Regions from separate parts of the Bacillus kalamii genome, predicted to be linked through region 1. Evidence: riboswitches for the same ligand, from Rfam matches in the RefSeq annotation. Region 1 holds a riboswitch; the other holds the start of a gene.
What was found. A riboswitch is a leader RNA that binds a small molecule or an ion and turns the genes downstream of it on or off. The one in region 1 is predicted to bind thiamine pyrophosphate.
Positions count from the first base shown of each region.

Region 2: linked by a shared signal. The riboswitch ahead of thiW (energy coupling factor transporter S component ThiW) and the one ahead of thiD (bifunctional hydroxymethylpyrimidine kinase/phosphomethylpyrimidine kinase) in region 1 are both predicted to bind thiamine pyrophosphate.

Region 1 is NZ_JBDFMI010000006.1:1,110,904-1,121,572, forward strand. It holds gene ABC357_RS23270 (MFS transporter) at 1-550, shown strand, start outside; gene ABC357_RS23275 (AraC family transcriptional regulator) at 591-1,490, opposite strand; gene ABC357_RS23280 (class I SAM-dependent methyltransferase) at 1,862-2,569, shown strand; gene ABC357_RS23285 (SH3 domain-containing protein) at 2,812-3,528, shown strand; gene ABC357_RS23290 (response regulator transcription factor) at 4,432-5,112, shown strand; gene ABC357_RS23295 (sensor histidine kinase) at 5,109-6,869, shown strand; gene ABC357_RS23300 (hypothetical protein) at 6,856-7,365, shown strand; TPP riboswitch at 7,432-7,524, shown strand; gene thiD (bifunctional hydroxymethylpyrimidine kinase/phosphomethylpyrimidine kinase) at 7,724-8,530, shown strand; gene thiM (hydroxyethylthiazole kinase) at 8,527-9,333, shown strand; gene tenA (thiaminase II) at 9,327-9,995, shown strand; gene thiE (thiamine phosphate synthase) at 9,988-10,617, shown strand.
Region 2 is NZ_JBDFMI010000001.1:1,972,368-1,983,036, forward strand. It holds gene ABC357_RS09890 (hypothetical protein) at 1-70, shown strand, start outside; gene ABC357_RS09895 (hypothetical protein) at 103-390, opposite strand; gene ABC357_RS09900 (RDD family protein) at 559-972, opposite strand; gene ABC357_RS09905 (DUF4083 family protein) at 1,110-1,286, shown strand; gene ABC357_RS09910 (PfkB family carbohydrate kinase) at 1,455-2,357, opposite strand; gene ABC357_RS09915 (ADP-ribosylglycohydrolase family protein) at 2,362-3,348, opposite strand; gene ABC357_RS09920 (GntR family transcriptional regulator) at 3,497-4,225, shown strand; partial or broken gene thiW (energy coupling factor transporter S component ThiW) at 4,370-4,868, opposite strand; TPP riboswitch at 4,951-5,039, opposite strand; gene ABC357_RS09930 (hypothetical protein) at 5,342-5,842, shown strand; gene ABC357_RS09935 (ROK family protein) at 5,966-7,153, opposite strand; gene ABC357_RS09940 (MFS transporter) at 7,251-8,441, opposite strand; gene ABC357_RS09945 (M20 metallopeptidase family protein) at 8,524-9,714, opposite strand; gene ABC357_RS09950 (MFS transporter) at 9,738-10,669, opposite strand, start outside.

The sequences.
Region 1 (10,669 bases):
CATTTGCTTTGGCTTTTTTAGTGAAGCATTTGATCGTTTATGGATTTCGCGTCTCCTGCAAAATCCTCTATTACAGCAGTTGAACCATGATTATTCGATATTACTGATTGGAGGCATCCAGTTTTGTGTGGCTCTTGCCTCGTTTTGGCTTTTGCGTTTTTTTGATGGATATGCTCTCTTTCGGCACAGGTCTCAATTATATAAAATGTTGATGCTTTGTTCGGCCATCATTATTCTTTCTTTAGTAGGTTTTGCATGGAGTGATAAGGCAGTTTTGCTCCTGTTTTTCTATTGCTCTATTTTTGTGGCAAGAAGCATTATGTCTCCTCTTGAAGACATTTGGTTGAACAGTATTATTGGTCAATCAACTACTCGTGCCACCTTTTTTTCAGTCCGTGGGCAGGTTGATGCAATCGGCCAAATTGCTGGAGGGCCTGTTATTGGGGGAATAGCTGTACGGTCTTCCATAGCTATTGCCTATACAGCCAGCGCGGCCATTCTATTGCCTGCTTTACTTCTATACTATAAAGCAATGAAAAAAACCGGCTGACAGAGGTATAACATGAGATAAAGGAGGATTCTTCACATTGTTATACCTCTTTTGCTAAAAGAGGTAAATAGATGTACATGCATACTTTATCATATACCCATGAATGGCATAGCTCATCATAGAGCTCGAAGTCATAATGTCGCTCATCCACTTCATATCCAGAAGAAGGAAGCCATTCTTCAAGTATGTAATTCCATGTACCTGTGATGCTTGCTGTAAATTCGGAAGGGGGAACCAACGGCGTCTTGAATACTGCATAGTCAGCCGGAGGCAATGTCAGTGCTTTCATGCCATCCGGAATAGCCTCTTCAGCTTCGCAGGACAGGGCAAATAAATAAACGAATTGGTTTTTATTTTTGCGAATATTAATGCAGTATTCACCGTGCTTGATGGGAGATAGAATTTCATAGAGTTTTGCCTCCACATGACCATCGTCCAATCCTTCTTTTGACCAAAAAGCGGGCGCATCCCTAGTAAATAAAATCTCTTTTTCTTGAAAGATAAATTCATATCCTATTGCAAAAACTGTTTCGCTTTTAATCATTTTAGGCTGTAAAAGAGTTCCTCCGACTTTTTTAGACAGTAATTTGGATAGATTCGGTTTTGGGGGCAGCGAACGCGGACAATGCAGGCTATATAAGCTTGGAGGGCTGCCAAAACAGCGCTTGAAAGCTTTCGTAAAGCCGGCATGTGTCTCAAAGCCGTATTCAAAAGCAGCATCTATTATTTTTTTCCCTTGCCGAATTTCCCATAAAGCATGCTGCAATCTCCTTTTGTTGATATAGTCCATGACCGGACTGCCCGTATAATGATTGAATAATGTATAGAAATGATAGGTGGAGTAGCCGGCCATTGCAGCTAATTCATGGGCAGTAAGGCGCTCCTTTAAATGCTGTTCGATGTAATCTATGGATGATTGTATAGTCGATATAGGCTGCATATTTCCTCCGCAAAAATGAATAGATAACTAGATGTTACCATATATAACCAAAATATTTAAGAGGATGCATAGTTGCCAAGTAAAAGATCAGCATCCACAAAAATTGTCGAAACTTATTTTCTTCTCAAACACCCATTGCTATGACACTTCAAAAGGGCGCCACAAACGCTCTCGGAATAAGTTATCCCCAGGCATATTAAGCACTTAGAGTATCTCCTAAAGGCAGGCATTCTCCCTGTAAGGCATCTCTATCCAGACATTTTTCTTATAGAAGTGCAGCTGTTTTAGTACCTAATATAGCCAAAAAGGAGATCCGTCACTTTCAGCGAACAAACATAAGTATACAATTTTTAGATAAAGGCGGGATTTGTTTGCGGGAAATCATTAGGAATGAAGAAGATGTTTTGAATATGCTGGATGCATTGCTTAAGGAAAAAGCAACGTTCCAGTGGGATGCTTTTTATGGCAATCGGGAAAGAAATGTCCCTTTTTTTAAAGATGCACCGGATGAAAATCTAAAGAGTTATTTTGAAAGAGGCATAATCTTGCCATGTTCCTCGCTAGAGTTGGGATGCGGCCCAGGCAGAAATGCTTTTTTTCTGGAAGAACAGGGCTGCAAGGTGGATGCCATCGATTCTTCGGAGGAAGCAATTGCTTGGGCAAAAGCTAGGGCAGGAAAAAAAGAATCTTTAGTTGCGTTCTATTGTGAAAACATCTTTGGTACGGAGATTATTGAGAAACAATATGGCCTGGTATACGATTCTGGTTGCTTTCATCACATTCCACCGCATAGACGGGGGAATTATATGGAATTAATCAATAAGGCTTTGGCTCCGGGCGGACATTTTGGCCTTGTATGCTTTATGGTCGACGGGACTTATGGGGGTTCCTCTCAAAGTGATTGGGATGTGTATCGACAATACAGTATGCAGGGAGGAATGGGGTATACGGAAGCTTCATTAAAGGATATATTTTCGTTTCTGGAGGTTGTAGAAATGAAGCCAATGAAAGATGTCGGTAATAATCCGTCCATGTTTGGCGTTGACGGCCTATGGACTGCGTTGTTCGCAAAAAAATAGATGCATGATAACGCGCGGTCATCCATTGTGGGGCCTCTTTAAAGGTTGAAGACCATTCGGCTTTACTTGCAGGGCCAATCCAGACCAATGGCTGCCTGGATATAGAAAAGCACAATCGTATATACGTATTTTCTGATAGATCTTTCAACCATCCAAAAATACGCTGTGGAAACACATGAAGGTCACACAGTATTCACAGAGGCCCTGTATATTTGCGATAGTAAATGTATGGGGGGAAACTGATGAAACAAAAATGGTATTGGGGTGTTTTGTTTGGATTATTTCTATTGCTAGTGGCGGCATCCATCTTTCCGACCGTGAGCAGCAAGGCGGCCATCACTAAAGAAGGTGTAGTCGATGTGCCATCCGCACTGGTCAAAAGTGTACCAAGCACTAACGCTAAGACGATCGGAAAGCTAAAGAATGGACAAAAGATTCAAGTGATAAAACAGACTAAATCCGGTTGGGCAGAATTTATGTACCAGAAGAAAAAAGCATATGTATCAAGCAAACATATTCGCTTTTACCAAAAGGTATCATTGGCCACAGTTAAAAAAATCACTGATCGCGTAACGAATCTTCAAGCAGGCATTATGGATAAAAAATGGACGGAAAATCAGATTCGCAAAGCAATGGATCCAGGGTTTACAAAAGAATATATCGATAAATATATGGCTCTTACCCGTATGGCTGTAGGGAAGGATAAAAAAGGGAATATCATCTATGGGAAAAACGAAAAAGATTCTACGGACTTCTACATTGAACCATTCGATTGGTACTTGAAAGTGTCCAAAAAAGAACCGGTCGCCACCTATTATACGAAAGAAGGCACAGATTATTTGAAGGTCTCTCAATATAATCCAGAGAACGCCCTCTATCTTCCGCATTGGAAGAACCTGTATATGATCAAAAAACCAAATTCAGATTGGAAAGTGTATAATGTCAGTTTTAATCTATAAGCGGGCCTAATAGGTCCGTATTTTTTTTATAAAATTCTCACCTTTAAGCAGAGCTTGTATTAAGCTTGTCGGGGATAAGCAGGCGCTTTCCGCTTTTGTTTCATCCAGCTGCAGGGACCAGCCACTAGTGAACTTCCCCACCATCTTCTACGATAAGTCAACATTGAATCGCTGCGCTTTTCGTGTTTCCTATATCTCAAGAATGAGGGGTCCAGTTCATACGTGGCAAAACGGCCCCTTCCGCTTTTGTTCTCATCCAGCTGCAAGCGCCACCCCCTCGAGGTCTTAAGCCATGGCACTATCAAAGGCAAAGAGCAGCCTTTGTCAGCACCCCGACTTAAGCTTGTCGGGGGTAAACAGGCCCCTTCCGCTTTTGTTTCATCCAGCTGCAGGGACCAGCCACTAGTGAACTTCCCCCTCATCTTCTACGATAAGTCAACATTGAATCGCTGCGCTTTTCGTGTTTCCTATATCTCAAGAATGAGGGGTCCAGTTCATACGTGGCAAAACGGCCCCTTCCGCTTTTGTTCTCATCCAGCTGCAAGCGCCACCCCCTCGAGGTCTTAAGCCATGGCACTATCAAAGGCGAAGAGCAGCCTTTGTCAGCACCCCGACTTAAGCTTGTCGGGGGTAAACAGGCGCTTTCCGCTTTTGTTTCATCCAGCTGCAAGCGCCATCCCCTCGAGGTCTTAAGCCGTGCCGCTGTCAAAGGCGAAGGGCGGCCTTTGTCAGCACCCCGTCTTAAGCTTGTCGGGGATAACCAGGCGCTTTCCGCTTTTGGAGTATGAACACATGAAATTCACATCTTTATTCTACAATGGCGGTAAATGATAAATAATGGTTTTATTTCCTTTCGTTGCTATAATAGGATGGAAGTTTTTATGTTCTTCTTGGAGGTTGCCAGTGAATTATAATGTGTTGATTGTAGAGGATGAGGCGTTAGTAAGAGAGATTATCGGCGACTATTTTGAGGAAGCGGGATGGAATATTTACGAGGCAGAAACTGGGAGGGAGGCCCTCAGGTTATTTCCCTTACAGCCGGTTGATCTGGTGCTGCTTGATGTCATGCTTCCGGAATTGGATGGATGGACAGTTTGCAGGAGAATTAGGCAAATGTCGGATGTCCCAGTCATTATGCTTACAGCGCGCGGTGAAGAAGATGATAAATTGCTGGGATTTGAAATGGGTGTGGATGACTATATGACGAAGCCGTTCAGTCCCCGCGTTCTTTTGGCAAAGGCGCATGCATTAATGAAAAGGCGGGATGGGATTGTGAGCGCCGAAAAACCTGCCATGAAATTTGGTGGCTTGGCAGTCAATCATAAATCTCATATTGTGACTGTAGGAGGCGAGAGAATCGATTTATCGCCTAAAGAATATGATGTTCTTTTATATTTAATTAAACATAAAGACATGGTTATGACGCGGGATATGCTTTTGGATGCCGTTTGGGGAATGGATTTTTTCGGTGATGCAAGGACGGTTGATACACATATTAAAAAGCTTCGGGCTAAGCTTGGGCAGGAAAGTAAACGGATTGTGACTGTAATACGATTGGGATATAAGTTTGAGGCGGGAGAATGAAAAGCATCAGCATTGTTTGGAAGCTCTCGATTCTTACATTTATTGTACTTGTCTCTTTTTTTGGCATCCTATTATTCTCCCAGACGCTCTTTTTTGAAAAATTTTATATTTACCATAAAGGGAGTGAGCTGGAGAAACAATTGCGGGAGGCCAAAAAAGGGATTGCGCGGGCCCCAGGCAATGAAGAGGTCATGGCTGCATATGCCGGGCAATTCATGGAAAAGAATAATGCCACTTTCAATGTGGTAAGGGATATCCCAAGCGTCTATCCGATAAACCCCTATCGTATAAAGATAAGAACGGAAGGTGAAATAAAGCTGCTGATCCTGACTGAGGAGGGCATGAGCCTTGACCGGATCCCAAACAGGCTGAAAGCTGGGGATAAGATTATAGCGGACGGCTTTTATATGGATGAGCAAGATAAAGTGATGGACCCTGTACAGGTGCAATTGGATGATGGGAATACGGCCGAGTTGCCGGAGGGCTTATCCCGGACAGAGGGAACGGTTGTGGAATTGAACTTGCCTAAAAACCAGTCCTTCAATTCCTATTATCAGGATAGTTTATCAAGCAATATCCTGCTCTCGATCTCGGCTAAGAAAGAAAGGATAAAGGAGTTGGATAAAGGGGAGAAAGTGCAGGTCGAATGGCAGGATAATGTCAGCGGCATCCATTATGTAGTCGTTCTTTTGCCGCTTTCGTTGCCTGATGGGTCACCGCAATATGTAATGGCTTATACTTCCATACAACCTGTTGACGAAGCGATTGAAACAATGAAGCAGTATTATATTTATCTTGCAGGGGCAGGGGTCATCGTCTTGTTCCTGCTCAGTTACTTCTATTCAAAAATGGTGGCAAGGCCGCTTGTATCGTTAAATAAAGTGGCAGGGCATTTGGCCAATCTGGATTTCGATGTGCATATGCCGAAGAGAAAAAAGGATGAGATAGGCGAATTATCAGAAAGCATGCAAAGCATGGCCAATCAGTTGAAAACGACGCTTGGCGAATTGAAGGCAGCAAATGAACAGCTTCAGCTGGATATTTTAAGAAAGCAGCAAACCGAACAATTGCGCAAAGAATTCACAGCTAATGTTTCCCACGAATTGAAAACACCTTTAGGTATTATCCGAGGTTTTACGGAAGGGCTGCAGGATGGCATTGCAGAGAAAAAAAAGGAACGCTATTTGAACCATATTCTCCATGAAGTCGAGCGGATGGACGAAATGGTATTGGACCTGCTCCAATTATCGAAGTATGAAGCAAATGTTATGAAGCTGGATTGCCAATCGTTTTTGCTGGCTGGTCTTCTTGATGATGTAATTGATCTCTTTGGGGTTGAACTGGAAGAGAGAAAATTGTACATTGACTGCCAATCGGCAGGTACTCTTGCCGTTTATGCCGATGAGAAAAAAATAAGCCAAGTGTTCATTAATATTCTCAGTAATGCAATCAGGCATGCATCGCCGAATACGGCAATCAAAATGATGGTCATCGACCACGGTGGGCAAATAGAAATCCAAATCGAAAATAGAGGAAATGCAATTCCCGAAAATAGGCTGGATCGGATATGGGATCAATTTTACCGGATTGATCCTTCGAGGGACCGTAAAATTGGGGGAACCGGCCTGGGCTTGGCTATTGTCAGCCAAATACTGCAGCTCCATGGCTGTGATTACGGGGTGATCAACATAGAAAATGGGGTTAGGTTTTACTTTTATTTAGAGAAAGGGGATGTTATGAGCGATGAACCGAATTAAAACTTTACTGGCAGCGGTATCCATTCTTGCAGTATGTGCGCTTGGAGCCTGCGAAACGCCTGGCCAACATAATAAATCCGAGAAGGTAAACAGAGTGCAACCGGAGGAAAAAATAGATACGGAAGAAAAAAGCGAGAGCGGTCAATCATCACCGGACAAGGAAAACTCTTCGACCAGTAATCAATTGTTCATGATCATTGATCAAACACAGATCGAACCTCCCAATCATTTTTATTTTAGTGTTAAAAAAGCGCCTGAAGGCTATAGATTGTATAATATGGCCTGGAAAGGCAAGCATCCTGTAAGCAATACATTCGATGAGGCTGTTGAAAATGGAAGAACAGGAGACAACGGTTTTTATTTTTCCGGCGACAGACAATTTTCCGGTTTTTTCTATGATGAAAAAGAGAAAGGAGACAAGGGAGAGGTGCAATTCACTTTCAAAAATGATCAAGGTAAAATCCTGATATGGAAGCATGCCATCACATTGAAGTGAAGGGTATCTACAGATTATCCCTTGACAATTTGCACCAATAAGCGTTACGGTAAATAATAGAAATGAATATGTTGCTAGGGGTGCCTGTAACGGGCTGAGACTTTACCCTTATTACCTGATCTGGATCATGCCAGCGTAGGAAAGCGAAAACTACCTTTTATTTGCGTATATTAAAAGATAGAAGCCATTTTCCTTTTTATCGGAAGATGGCTTTTTTTATAGGCTGTGAATCGTCCGTTTTCAGTATAATCAAAAATACATGGCTATCTATTCCATTCTATTGTTCTTCCAGCCTGGTAAGGTGCTTCAGCTTCGTTATTCTTTTCCATCTTATTCATTGGAACAGGAGGTTCTTGAATTGCGGAATTACCGAAAAGCCGTTCTATCGATTGCAGGTTCTGATTCATCAGGAGGCGCAGGCATACAGGCTGATGTAAAGACATGCTCGGCGCTTGGGGTTTACGGAATGAGTGTCATTACGGCAATCACAGCCCAAAATACTAAAGGCGTTTCGTTGGTGGAGGATGTGTCCCCTCAATTAGTGGCAGAACAGGTGAAAATGGTGATGGATGATATATTTCCTGAATCAATTAAAATAGGGATGGTTTCCAGCGCTGCGATCATTGAATCGGTCGCTGCCGTTTTGGAAAAGTACCCTATTAGGAATCTGGTGGTCGATCCGGTCATGGTTTCGAAAAGCGGCTATCACTTACTGTCCTTGGATGCGGAATGTGCATTAACGGAAGTGCTCCTTCCCCTTGCCGACCTAGTTACGCCTAATATTCCGGAAGCGGAAGTGCTATCAGGAATGAAGATTCATAGCTTGGGAGACATGGAGAAGGCAGCCAGAAAAATCCTAATGTCAGGTCCGTCGATGGTTTTGGTAAAGGGAGGGCATTTATCAGGCGCAGCGAAAGATATTCTTGTAAGTAAAGATTCTGTGCGTGTATTCCAATCTGAACGGATCGGCAAACCCAATACACATGGGACTGGCTGCACGCTTTCTTCCGCCATTGCGGCCCACCTTGCCTTAGGCTTTCAGATGGAGGAAGCTGTCGAGTTAAGCAAGCGTTATGTGACTGAAGCAATCGGACACAGCTTCCAAATTGGCGGCGGAATTGGCCCTGTCCATCATTTTTACCAATGGGAGGAGCATTTTAAATGATTGTACATGAACTCAGTTCACTGTTTCAGCGAGTAAAAAAACAAAGGCCGTTAATCGTCCATTATACGAACGAAGTCACTATCAATGATTGTGCCAATATCACATTAGCCTGCGGTGCAAGTCCCCTGATGAGCTATAACGATGCGGAATTGGAGGATATTATGGATATTGCGGATGCAGTTGTCATCAATATCGGCACTATGAATACAGCCAGGCTTCCGCTGTTTTTTGAAGCGGGAAAGGCTGCAAATGCATTTGGAAAACCTATCATTCTTGATCCTGTTGGCGTTTTTGCTTCAAAAGAAAGGATGAATTTTACTGAAAAGCTGCTTCAAGAAATCCAATTTGCCGTCATAAAAGGCAATATGGCTGAGATTCAGGCATTATCAGGCATGCAGGCTGAGGGAAAAGGGGTGGATGCAGATGAGAGCGGCAAAATGGATGCCAAAGAATTAATGAAGCTTGCTTCATCTCTCCGTACAGTCATTGCAGCGACTGGTAAAGAGGATATCATTGGCGATTATTCAAGAGTAGCTTTAGTAAAAAACGGAACTCCGGCATTAAAGGCGGTGACGGGAACCGGCTGTATGACAGCAAGCTTAATAGCAAGCTGTTCAGCCGTTGCCGATGATTATTTGATGGGTGCTTCAGCGGGAGTTCTGGCCATGTCCTTATGCGGTGAACTAGCTGACCGGGATGGATCGGGAACTGGTACATTTAGAGTCAAATTGATGGATGAAATGTATCGTCTGGTTCCAGAAGTGATAGGCCAAAAAGGGAAGGTGGAGTGGAAAGAATGGTAACCGATGAATTATACGATGTTAGCAAAGAGATTTGGCAAGCCTATTTGGTCCATCCTTTTGTTGAAGAGATGAGAACAGGAAAGCTGGATAGAGGGAAGTTCGAACACTATTTGATTCAGGACTACCTATACTTGAAGGAGTATGCCAAAGTTTTTGCGCAATGTATGGTAAAATCATCCACTTTGGAAGAGATGCGTTTTTTTCATAACGGAATCAGTAATCTCCTCAATGTGGAAAGTGGCGTGCACATCGAGTATCTTCGGAGCATGGGGCATATCATTGAAGATCTGGAAAAAGAACGGGCCGATGAAGTGACTGAAGCGTATACCAATCATATGAAAGGGATTGCACTGACTGGAGACCTGAAGCAATTGGCCGTTGCCATGCTTCCCTGTGTGTGGAGTTATTATGAAATCGGGATGCATATGGTTAAAAATCAAGAGGATGCTGAGGGTACTATATATAAAGAATGGATTGCAGCTTATTCGGATAACGGCTATGCCGGCATTTGCCGGGATTGGCTGGAGTATACAAACCGGCTTATCGCCAACTGTACGGAAGAAGAAGCAGAAAAATTATCAGCCATATTTAGGACATCCAGTTTATACGAGCTTCGTTTTTGGGATAATGCTTATATGAATGAGGCTGTTAAGTTTGAGTAGAAGAAAATTATTAGAGAGTAAACTAGGCGTTTATGTTGTTTCCGATACAGAATTATTGAAGGAGAAGGGGTTCATGCCTTCTATGAGGCATGTGCTCGAAGGTGGAGTGAAAGCTATTCAATTGCGTGAAAAGGATTGCACTGCATCGGAATTCCTCGAGAAAGCGAAGGAGCTCAGAGAACTGACGCAAACATACGGAGCCTTGTTTTTTGTCAATGACCGTATTGATATTGCTCTACTCTCGGGTGCGGATGGCGTCCATATCGGCCAAAAGGATGTCCCGCTTGCCGATGCCCGTTGTTTGATGGGGGAAGGAGCCTATATAGGTGTTTCCGTCCAAACGGTACAGCAAGCGGTTGATGCGGAAAGGGAAGGGGCTGACTATGTGGGCGTGGGAGCGATGTTCAGCACTGAACGTAAGAAAGATGCAATACGTGTAACAATAGGAACGTTACAGAAAATAAGGGAGGCAGTGTCTGTTCCAATCGTTTTGATTGGTGGATTGACGCTTGATAATAGAGCTTTTTTTTCTGGAATAAAAGTAGAGGGTTATGCTGTTATTTCAGCTATTTTAGGGGCTGAGGATATACAAGCAGAGGCAGAAAAATGGGTTATTCCGTAATTTGCTAATATTTTCTTTCTCTAATTATGCTGAGTACTGGCTATAATGGATA
Region 2 (10,669 bases), on a different contig from region 1:
CATTTGCTTAGCAGTCGGCCTTTTCTTAGTTTGTGCAGGACTTTTCTCTAAGAAACGAAAGGTATCATAAAAGAAGAACATATAAAAGACAGAAGAGAAAATTCACTTCCCTTCTGTCTTTTTATGTGGCAATCGCCCTGAAGAATTCTGTTTTATTGCAAAGATGACCCCTCTTGCGATAAACCCTAAAACAAACATTACCATTAAAAAATCGGAAAGTGGATCTACGACCAAATGGAAGGTTGAAGTATCCCCATTTAAGAATGTATTGGCTAAAATTTGATATATAGCATACAAGTAAATGAAAGCCCAATGTATATATTTAGCCCATTTAGTCATTTTAACCATCTTTTTTTCTTTTTCACCAGAAGCGGCCGTTTTCGAATCCATTACATCCTCCTACATTTATGAATGAACAGTACACTCTAACTATATAATCGGGAATGGCCATGTACAACTCTCACTTTATTCTTTTATTTCTATAAAATGGGACAAATTATAAAAAAAGCCATTGTGGATAGCGTCATTCTACATTGCCGTACCAACAATGGCTTCTTTTTATATTCTTTTACCAGGTAAATCGTCCGTCACATATGTCCCTGCAATGAAATCATGGATTGCTCGATGATCCTTTCTGAGCCCGACCATAAACGCACTGATGATGAATCCAATACCGAATGTCAGTATGTAGACGAGCGAAGAGACAACAAGTCTTAAGAGCATAGTTCCAATCCCGACTTTTCGTCCATCCACTCTGGCAATCCGTATGCCGACAATTCTTTTTCCCACTGTATAACCGAACCATACAATCGGTAAAATGAAGGAAATGAGAAAATCAATGAAACTAGCCAGATCGCTTTCATCCCAATCACCGGTAAATAAATAACTGATGATTGTCAGCGGAAGTGTAATAATGACACCATCCAAAATCATCGCCAATAATCGTTTCCAAAAACCTACTGTATTATGCATAATATCCCTCCTCAAACACATAGTAGTGTAGCATAATTATGTAACTAATGTATAAAAATTGAATTATCTATTTATCAGCTCTTTATATACCTGAAATTGGCAATTATGTTACAGTAATGGTAAGGAGGAGATTCTGCATGAATGATAATATTGGTGATATCCTTTTTCAGCTGCTAATCCTGTTATTCATTATTTCTATGATCATTGCCCTAATCAGCCTCTTCCGCAAACAAACAACAAACAAGCATAACGCTGCTGCCCTGGACAAAAAAATGGATAGAATCATTGAATTGCTAGAAAAAAAGCAGCAGTGATCAACACATGTACTAGCGTTGTTTCTTGGCAATAAGAATAGATCAATAGAGATATTCAACAAAAAACTCCCTAACTGTACTCTCTATCCTTCAAGATGTATGAGTATGAGTAAGGGAGTTTTTTTATTTTTATCAAAAATGCCAAAAACATTAGTTATTGATGAATGGTTATATAGCCAAGAAAAAGTCTCGGTCGAAATCTTGCTGCCTTAATGTTGGCCCCTCTGTTTGAACCATTTTAGCAGCTACCTTATTGGCAATTGAGCATGCCTGTATATCATTATATCCTAAGGACAAAGCTGCCATAATGGCCGCTACATGGCTGTCTCCCGCACCGATTGTGTCGACCGCAGCCGCAGATTCCCCTTCGATTCTCATCATTTCACAGCCATCATAAAACAGTGTACCTTCCGCACCAAGTGTCACAAATAGTTTATTTTGACTATGATTGAATAACTGCTGAACTGCAGACTCTATCTCAGTCTGACCGGTGAATAATTGCGCTTCCCTTTCATTTAAATGGACGATCGGATGAAGGGCACAAATTCTTTCCATCAACTCTTTATCGATTGATTGTATGACAGGGCCAGGAGCAAAGAAGAGCCGCTTATCAGCTTGCTTTTCAAGCCATTCCACAATGGATGCAGCACCATCGCTGCACATCTGGTACCCATCGAAATAGATATTTTCATAGTCGCTTCCCATAATAGTCTCAAGCCATTCTTTCTTAAAATGTCCCTCGATGCCTAACGTCGTTATGAACGTTCTTTCCCCATCATCTTCAACGAGGCATAGGCATTGCCCATTATCCATCTCAGGATCATAGATGAGAATCTGATGGCCATTTTCCTCAATGCCCTTTCTAACAATGGAAGCATTCATTCCCTCGCCAACAGGAACTAACAAACTGTATTCAACGTTAAATCCGCGCAAGATATTGGCCACGTTGAAGGCACAGCCGCCAACGGTTACATGTTTACCGCTGCAGTATATGTCACCGCCTTTTTCAGGCAATTTAGGTATTCGCATAATGATATCCACTACTGCTGCTCCAATAAGTAAGGATTTCACGTCATTACCCCCTCGCGCCCATTAATGAATCGATATATAACCCAAAGTCCGTATCATTCTCTTTCTCTAATACTTCGATATAGTCTTCTCTTATCTTATCCACGCCTGTAAAAGCACCGCATACAGCTGTCGCCATTGCTCCGATCGTATCTGTATCGCCCGCCAGATTGGCGCACAATAATGAACATGAATTGGCATCTTGCGCATAATATGCAATAGCAAGGGCTGCAGGCACTGATTCACTGATGTTGACGCCAGCTCCTATCAAATCATAGATGCTATCCAAGAAGTCAACATCATTTCCTTTATGTTCATCGGCCAGTTGAATGCCCAGTCTGGTTCGAGCTGTTAAGGAAGGGCTATATGTTTCCGCACCAAGAATTCTAGCGATAGGCTCTATTGCATAGGCATCCTCCAAAACGGTTTGAAAATCAGCATTCACAATAGCCGATGAAACAGCCATCGCTATCATAGCTGCACCAGCAATAGTGATGTCACTTGTGTGGGTAACCTGTGAAACATCATACACATAGTTCGCTAGCTTTTCTTTTTCTTCCGGATGAAACAAACAGCCGATCGGGGCGATTCGCATAGCCGAACCATTCGAAAGTGCTTGATCAGTAAATGTCTTCGCGTCTTTGTTTTCACGAAAAGACTGAAGTGCCACCTTTGAAGTCGGACCGAGAATATTATTCTCAAAGGCGTTCTCTTTATCTGCCCATTCAAGCAATTTTTCTGCTATATGAGCGGGAACCGGTTTAAAACCCGTTGCCATCAATGAATCCAGTATAACAAGTGCTTGCCCAGTATCGTCCGTAAATTGGCCGCGCGTATAATTGCAGGCTACTTCATTTTCCTTCGGTCCATCCAAAAAGCATTCTATTTTACCAAAATAATTTCTGACCCGATTTCTGCCCCATAGCTCCGATGGCATGCCCATCGCATCGCCAAGTGCCATCCCATATAAAGCTCCAGCCATTTTATTCTTCATCTATTCTCACCTCAAAACAATTTCAATACAACTTGTAATAACAGCTTGCACTCGTATTGTATTCGCTTACAAATATTATGTCAATATATCATTATAAGAGGATGGTTTGGTATACTATTGTTTAACAATACATATTGAGGTTAAAACAATGGAAAACCACTTACCAAAATACGAATTAATCAAACAAGATATGATACAGAAAATAAACAACAATGAATGGAAACCGCATCAGGTCATCCCTTCGGAAAACAAACTGTGTAAAGACTATGGTGTCAGTAGAGTGACCATACGGAAAACCATTGATGAACTTGTAAAAGACCATTATCTGTACAAACAAAAAGGAAAAGGAAGCTTTGTCTCATCTAATGATATACCACAAGGGCTGAGCACCATCCATAGTTACACAGAAATGATTTCTTTGCGAGGTAAAACAGCTTCGAAACAATTGCTCTCACAGCAAGTGACAAAGCCATCCAAACAAATGGCGGACCGATTGAATATGAGCGAGGAGGAAGATGTTTTTGTGATTGAAAGCCTCTATTTTGCGGATGATGAGCCACTATGCATCAATACATCCATCCTTCCTTGCAAGCTGTTTCCTAAATTGGATTATTTCGATGTCGGCAAAAACTCGCTTTACACCATTTTAAAAGAGTTTTATCAATTGAACATGACAAAAGCCTCACAATTTATCACGGCAGAAAACGGAAATGATCGAATCTGTTCCCTTCTTGGCTGCAGCAAAAACCATCCGTTATTAAAACTGAACGCAACCTCTTTTAGCATAAAAGAGGGCAAAGAAATACCGTTTGAACTATATGAAACCTATTTAAAAAGCGATGTCATCGGCTATTTTGCGGAAAATTATAACAGGTGAAAGCAGTGCATCCAGCATTGCTTTTTTATTATTCTATTAAATGAAAAATTAGTAGGTTTTAAATAAACTCCATGTATCATCCTGAACCTGATCAATCAAAGTTAGAAAATAACAATATCTATTCCCACCCAGGCAGGAATCCCGCTACCTTTTCTCCTTATGAATAACCACTTTATTTTTAACCAATAATTGTAATAACCCATACCCCATCAAAGCACCAGTAAAGGAACTAATTGAAAAAGCGGGAATTAGCCCAAATATGGTACTCTCCTTTCCAAGCAATAGTGTTGACAGCGGATATGTGGCCACCGCTCCGATAATCCGCGTCCTAACTACTTCACCAAGTGCAGCATTCCCTACTTTCTTTGTCTTAGAAAACAAAACGCCTGCCAGAAAGGCTCCTATCATACTGCCGGGATATGCGAAGAAATTACCTGTTCCCATTACATTTCGAAACATGAATGAAAGAAATGCCTGTACCAGTCCATACCAAGGCCCGATAAGGACAGCTGACAGCATATTGGCCCAAATGCTGGATCGGAAAAATCTTTGCGAAGCCAACGGGAATATAAATAAAGCTGGTCGATATACTGATCAATGCTGCTATTAAAGCCGTAAGTGTCATTTTTTCCGTTTTTTCCATCTAAATCCCCTTACTTTTACCTTGATGTCAATAAATATACCGCTCTCCTTATGAGGACAGCGGCACATGAGAAAAATAACATTCCCTCCGAAAACTACTTTCCTAACCCAGTGCTAACTGGATCAGGTGCAAAGGGTCCATCTTAGCCATACGGCGCCCCCAGTAGAACAGATATGAAGTTTTGCGGCAAAGAAATCTTTATTAATGCGTCATTTTTCCCAGTAAAGATATCAGCTTTGCAACACAGATATGACCAAATCAACCATCATGATAATATATAACGATTATCTTGATGGTATCATCCTCCTACTACTTCTCAAAAAAACAAGGGGGGAACATTTTATATACTAGTTCTTAACCGACTTTTTTCGATTTACGGCAAAACAATCGGAGTCTCTTTATGGATTGATAAGGATTACTAAAAATGATACGATTCGTATATAAAATTACACAAAATGGAAAAAGGAGTTTTTATGAAATTGAAAATAGTGTTGTACAGTTTCATGATTGGTATTATTTTGTTAGCAGCGGTATCCATTTTCCGTTCTGAATCTGATAAAGGGGATCATTCTTCCGAAGTCTCAGTTGTTAAGCAAAAGAAAAAAGAAAAAAAGGAGCCGTATACTGTCACTGTACAGAATGATGCCATAGGAGATTATGGAGCAATAAAGGCTCCAGAATTAGCGAGTTATATAGATAACAAGTTCGGTGCTGAATGGAAAATGTATTTTCAATCCCCAAACAAAATGGAAGCATTGATATTTCAATTAGTAAACCAAGGGGATATTGCATTCGACTTTAAACTCTTTGATCCTAATGATAAGCTACTTTTCTTTCAATCTGTTTCGCCTGGTAAAAGATTAGTAGAGAGGCTCCTATTCCAACCTAATAGTGTTGTCGGACATTATCGTGTAGTAGCTACCACTGATAATGGCGGTCTCGGTGAAATCAGTTTTTCTTTAAAGCCTTTCTAGGCTGATATACCCTAACCCCTTATAAGCTCAGGAATCAATCAGTTGATTAGATGTTATAAAGCTAAGGAAATAAGGAGAATGCAAGTATCGGCTTCTATTTAGAGTATTTCCAGAGAAAATACTCTAAATAGAAAAGTATGAATCTTGAATCAATAATGCTGCTCCTAGTGCAGGCGTCTTTTCACCTAGCTTTCCTCTACTAAACGTGATCTTCTCCCGCCTGTCCAAAAAGTTCCGAGCCGATTCCACCGTTTTCTCATAATAATCGGGGTAACCGGATAATAACGGTCCCTCCAATATAACATATTCAGATTGATACATAGTGACCATATTCGCTATGCCAATACCTAAATAATAGGCGGATTCCATGACATACGATTCAACCATCGATTTTTCCTGTTTGAGAAAGGCAATCACATCATCAATTTGGGCATTTTCAAACGCTGTGTCAAATGAGTTCATTTTAGGGTTATTCTTTCTCATATTTTCAATAATGGCATATGGAGACGTATACGCAATTAAGCATCCTTGTTTCCCACAGGAACATTCACGCCCATTCACCTCGATAATCATATGGCCGAATCGGGCTGTATCACCATTTTTGCCTCTTATCAATTCTCCGTTTGACATAATTCCGCATCCAAACCCTCTTCCGCTGATACAATACAGTATATCGCCTGCCGGAATTGAAAAATGGTTTGCTTCCGCCAAAACAGCAGTCTCTACTAGATTCTCCAACATTATTTTCACTGGGATTTCTGCACTCAGTATTTCAGCAATCCTGATATTTTCCCAGCCTGGAGCTAGCGGTGATTCCATTTGGTGAATAATCCCTTGCTTTCTATCGAGCGGCCCGATTGAACCGATTCCGATTCCAAGCAGCTTCTCAAAAGGAATCTCATATTTATCGATAAAGGACAAAATGATCTCCTTTATTTTACTTAATACGATTGAAGGGGTATGCAACGATGACAACAAAAAGGATTCTTGTTCAATAGTGGCAAGCTGCATATCGACCAATATTACATTCGTCTCCAAACGGGAAATCTGAATGCCTATGATAAAGGCTGATCTTGGTTCAATAGTATAAAGGACAGGCGGCCTGCCTCCGGTGGATTTCCCATGGCCATTCTCTTTTATATATTTTTTACTCAACAACTCTTCCATTTTATCTTTTACAGTGGTTTGTTTTAATTGAATAGTATCCATCAATTCTAATTTAGTTACCGGCCCATTCTTCAGGATATAATAATATATATCTTTCAAGGCTTTATTCTTAATCGTGAAATCCTCTAAAAAAGGTTTAAACATCCATTCCTCACCCCTCCCCCTCCAATATATGGAATTCAGTCCATTTTGTCTGCGGCAATAGATGCAAAACTGCTTTGATCTCATTTCCCATGTACAATCAGACGATCATTTGTTTTACTTCTTTTTGTCCATTTTGTACCTTTTTAAAATTCAACCTGATCATACATACAATTATACAGAAAATGAGAGATATCACACCAAACAGTAATAAAACATTTCCCTTTTCATATAAAAATCCCCCAATCACAGGACTGACAGCGATCCCTAAAAATCTGAAAAAGTTATAGATGCCTACAGATGTTGCCCGTTCATTCAAAAATTCTTGGGAAAGCATGATTGTTTGCACAGGCAATGACATCCCCAAGCACAAACCGAAAGCCGAGCTGCAGACGATCGTTAAATAGAAAGAAATGTATAAACTGCCTACGCTAATCAAAATCGCAAGTACATTCAAGAAAGAAATCATGATTAAAAAGCGCGGCGTCCTTATTTTCCCTGCCAATTTCCCACCTATAAAACTCCCTAATACAATACAGCCTGATAACGGCAAGAATACCAGCCCTTTTTCGACGGTTGTTAAACCGTAACGTTCCATCAATATCATCGGATAAAAGACTAGAAATGAGAAAAACGTATAATATTGAATAAATCCAAGACTGATAATGGAAATCCCAATCTTATTGCTGACGATGTTCTTTATCATAGACCATTTTAAACCGCCGGCATTTTTAACAACTGCATTTCCTTTTACAAAATAGGCGTTTAGCACAAGGGCAAGGGCCCCCAAGGCTATAAGCAAACTAATGATTGCACTATAGCCGAACGATCCCCATATAATCCCTCCGAAAACAGGCCCTAATACAGGCCCCAATGAGACAAGCATCTGATAGGTTCCCATCGCCCTTCCAAGCTGTTTACCTTCGCACAATTCGGCAATTATAGCCACCGAAGCAACAGTACCTACTGCAATCCCGCTCGCTTGAATGCCCCGAAATATTAAAAAGGGATAAATGGAAGTTGAAAAATAACAACCCATCGAGGCAATAATATAAATAGCCACCCCAGGAATCAATACTTTCCTGGGGCCGAAACGGTCAGTAAGCGGGCCATAAACGATTTGCATGATGGCCAAAAAAAAGGTATAAATGGACAAGCTAGCATTCACAAACAATTGAGGAGAATTGAAATAGGAAGCCACATCAGACAGAATGGGTGCATAGATTGATTGACTGAATGGCCCTAAAAAAGCAGCAAAAGCCACTGAATAAACCGCAACCATTTTTTTCATTAATACCACCGCCGTTGATACTTTTGCTTAACTTATAATTGACTTCAAGACAATACTGATTACTATAAATAAGGAGTTTGCTCTAATGGGCCTGTAAACTACTAGTTGAATGATGACATGCAGCAGATAAAAACATTTTACTTATATTGATCATTGATCTCTCATCGACATCGAATTTTGGATGATGGTTCGGATAAATGGCAGCCATTTCTGGATTACCTCCCCCAACACTAAAAAAAGCTCCCGGTCTATGTTGAAGATAATAGGCAAAGTCTTCACTGCCCATACCCAGCTTTCTCTGGATAACATGTTCCTCACCCACAACCGACTTTGCCCACTCTTCAATATGTCTAGTTTCATCAAGATGATTGATGACAGGAGGATACCCTCTTTCATATTGAATGTGGACCTCCGCACCTGCCCCTTCACATGTAGACTTCGCAATTTGTTTAATGGCGTTTTCAATGCAATCCCTGACTCCAGGATCAAAACTGCGCACGGTACCGGAAATTTTGGCTGAATTCGCAATGACATTAGATGCTTTCCCGCTTTCAAATGAACCGACCGTTACCACCGCTGGCTGTAATGGGTCGATTCGTCGGCTGACAATTTGCTGCAAGTTTAAAACAAGTTGACAACCAATAACAAGGGAATCAACTGTTTGGTGCGGCTGTGAGCCATGCCCACCGAAGCCTGATATTTCAATATGAAAGCCGTCTATGGCAGCCATCATAGTACCTGCGCGGATCCCTATAGTCCCAAAAGGTTCGAACGAAAAAACATGCGCTCCAAAAATGGAATCGACTCCTTCCAGGCATCCATCAGCGATCATTGCTTGAGCTCCTCCAGGGCTAACTTCCTCAGCAAATTGATGGATAAAAACGATATCTCCCACAAGTCTATCTTTCACTTCACTCAATACCTTGGCGGTCCCTAATAATGCGGCGGTATGTATATCATGGCCGCACGCATGCATGACACCTGGTACGCGGGATTTATAGGATACAGTTTTTTCATCCTGGATTGGCAAAGCATCAAAATCGGCACGGAATGCGATCGTTTTTCCAGGTTTTCCTCCTCTTAGTTTTCCAACTACACCTCTTCCCCCAATTCCAGTTTCAACTTCAATTCCTAGATTCATTAAATAATCAGCAATTTTTTTAGGTGTATGGACTTCCTGGTAGGATAATTCTGGATACATATGAAGGTCTCTGCGGATTTCAACTAATTCAGGATAGATTTCATTTAATCGTTCAAACATTTTTTCCAACATGCAAGCCACACTCCCTTGTATTTTTACAGACTGGCATTTGTCTGTTTCACATATGCGGGGGTTTCATTTTTATTCGGTTTGGCGAAGAATAAAAACAATAACCCTGTAACTAATAGCATACCAACCGCTAATTCAACTGAATGATTAAACCCAAGGCGAACATCCGAACCTCCTGCTTGTACGACAAATCCTGTAATGATTGGGCTAATTATGCCAGCCGTATTGGCAATTCCTATTAGCACACCAGACAGCAATCCCTTTTTTTCAGGCAACAGATGATTCACTATTTGTGGAGCCAGAGGAAACATAATATTTGTGAAAAGTCCGGCGAGTGAAAGCATAATTAGAGCTGGAATAGTAGACCGAATGAATACGAGAGAATAAAAACAAAGCGCACCGAGAACCAATGTACCTCCAGCGACAAAGACACGCGATTTCATTATGCTCTGTGTCTTTTTGTAGATATAATCAGAACAAGAAGAAAGTAGGATCGTGCCAATTGTGATGGGGAAACCAACAATTGCATAGTATAGACCCATCTGTTTAGGAGTTAAGTGGATTATTTTAGTCAAATAGGTTGGTTCCCATACAAGTGACCACGCCAGCACCCAAAAAGTGGAAAAGAAAGCCAAACAAGTGAAGATGAATGTCCTCGATAGTAAAGCTGGATAAATATCGGCCCATTTTGTTTTCCGTTCTTTTATTGCGGTATTATGCTTGTTTACTTTGTTCAACGGGTGGTCTTTACCGATCCATATCCACAGAATGACCCAAATAATACTCAGAGTTCCTAAGAACCCGAATCCCATTCTCCAGCCGACGCTTCCTATTATAAATATAATGAATGGCGTTAACAGTTTTGCTGCCAAGCTGCCGCTATTTGTAATGGAAATGGCCAACCCTCTGCGTTCCGGAGGAAACCATTTCGTCAAATGGCTGACAGATGTAGCCAAAT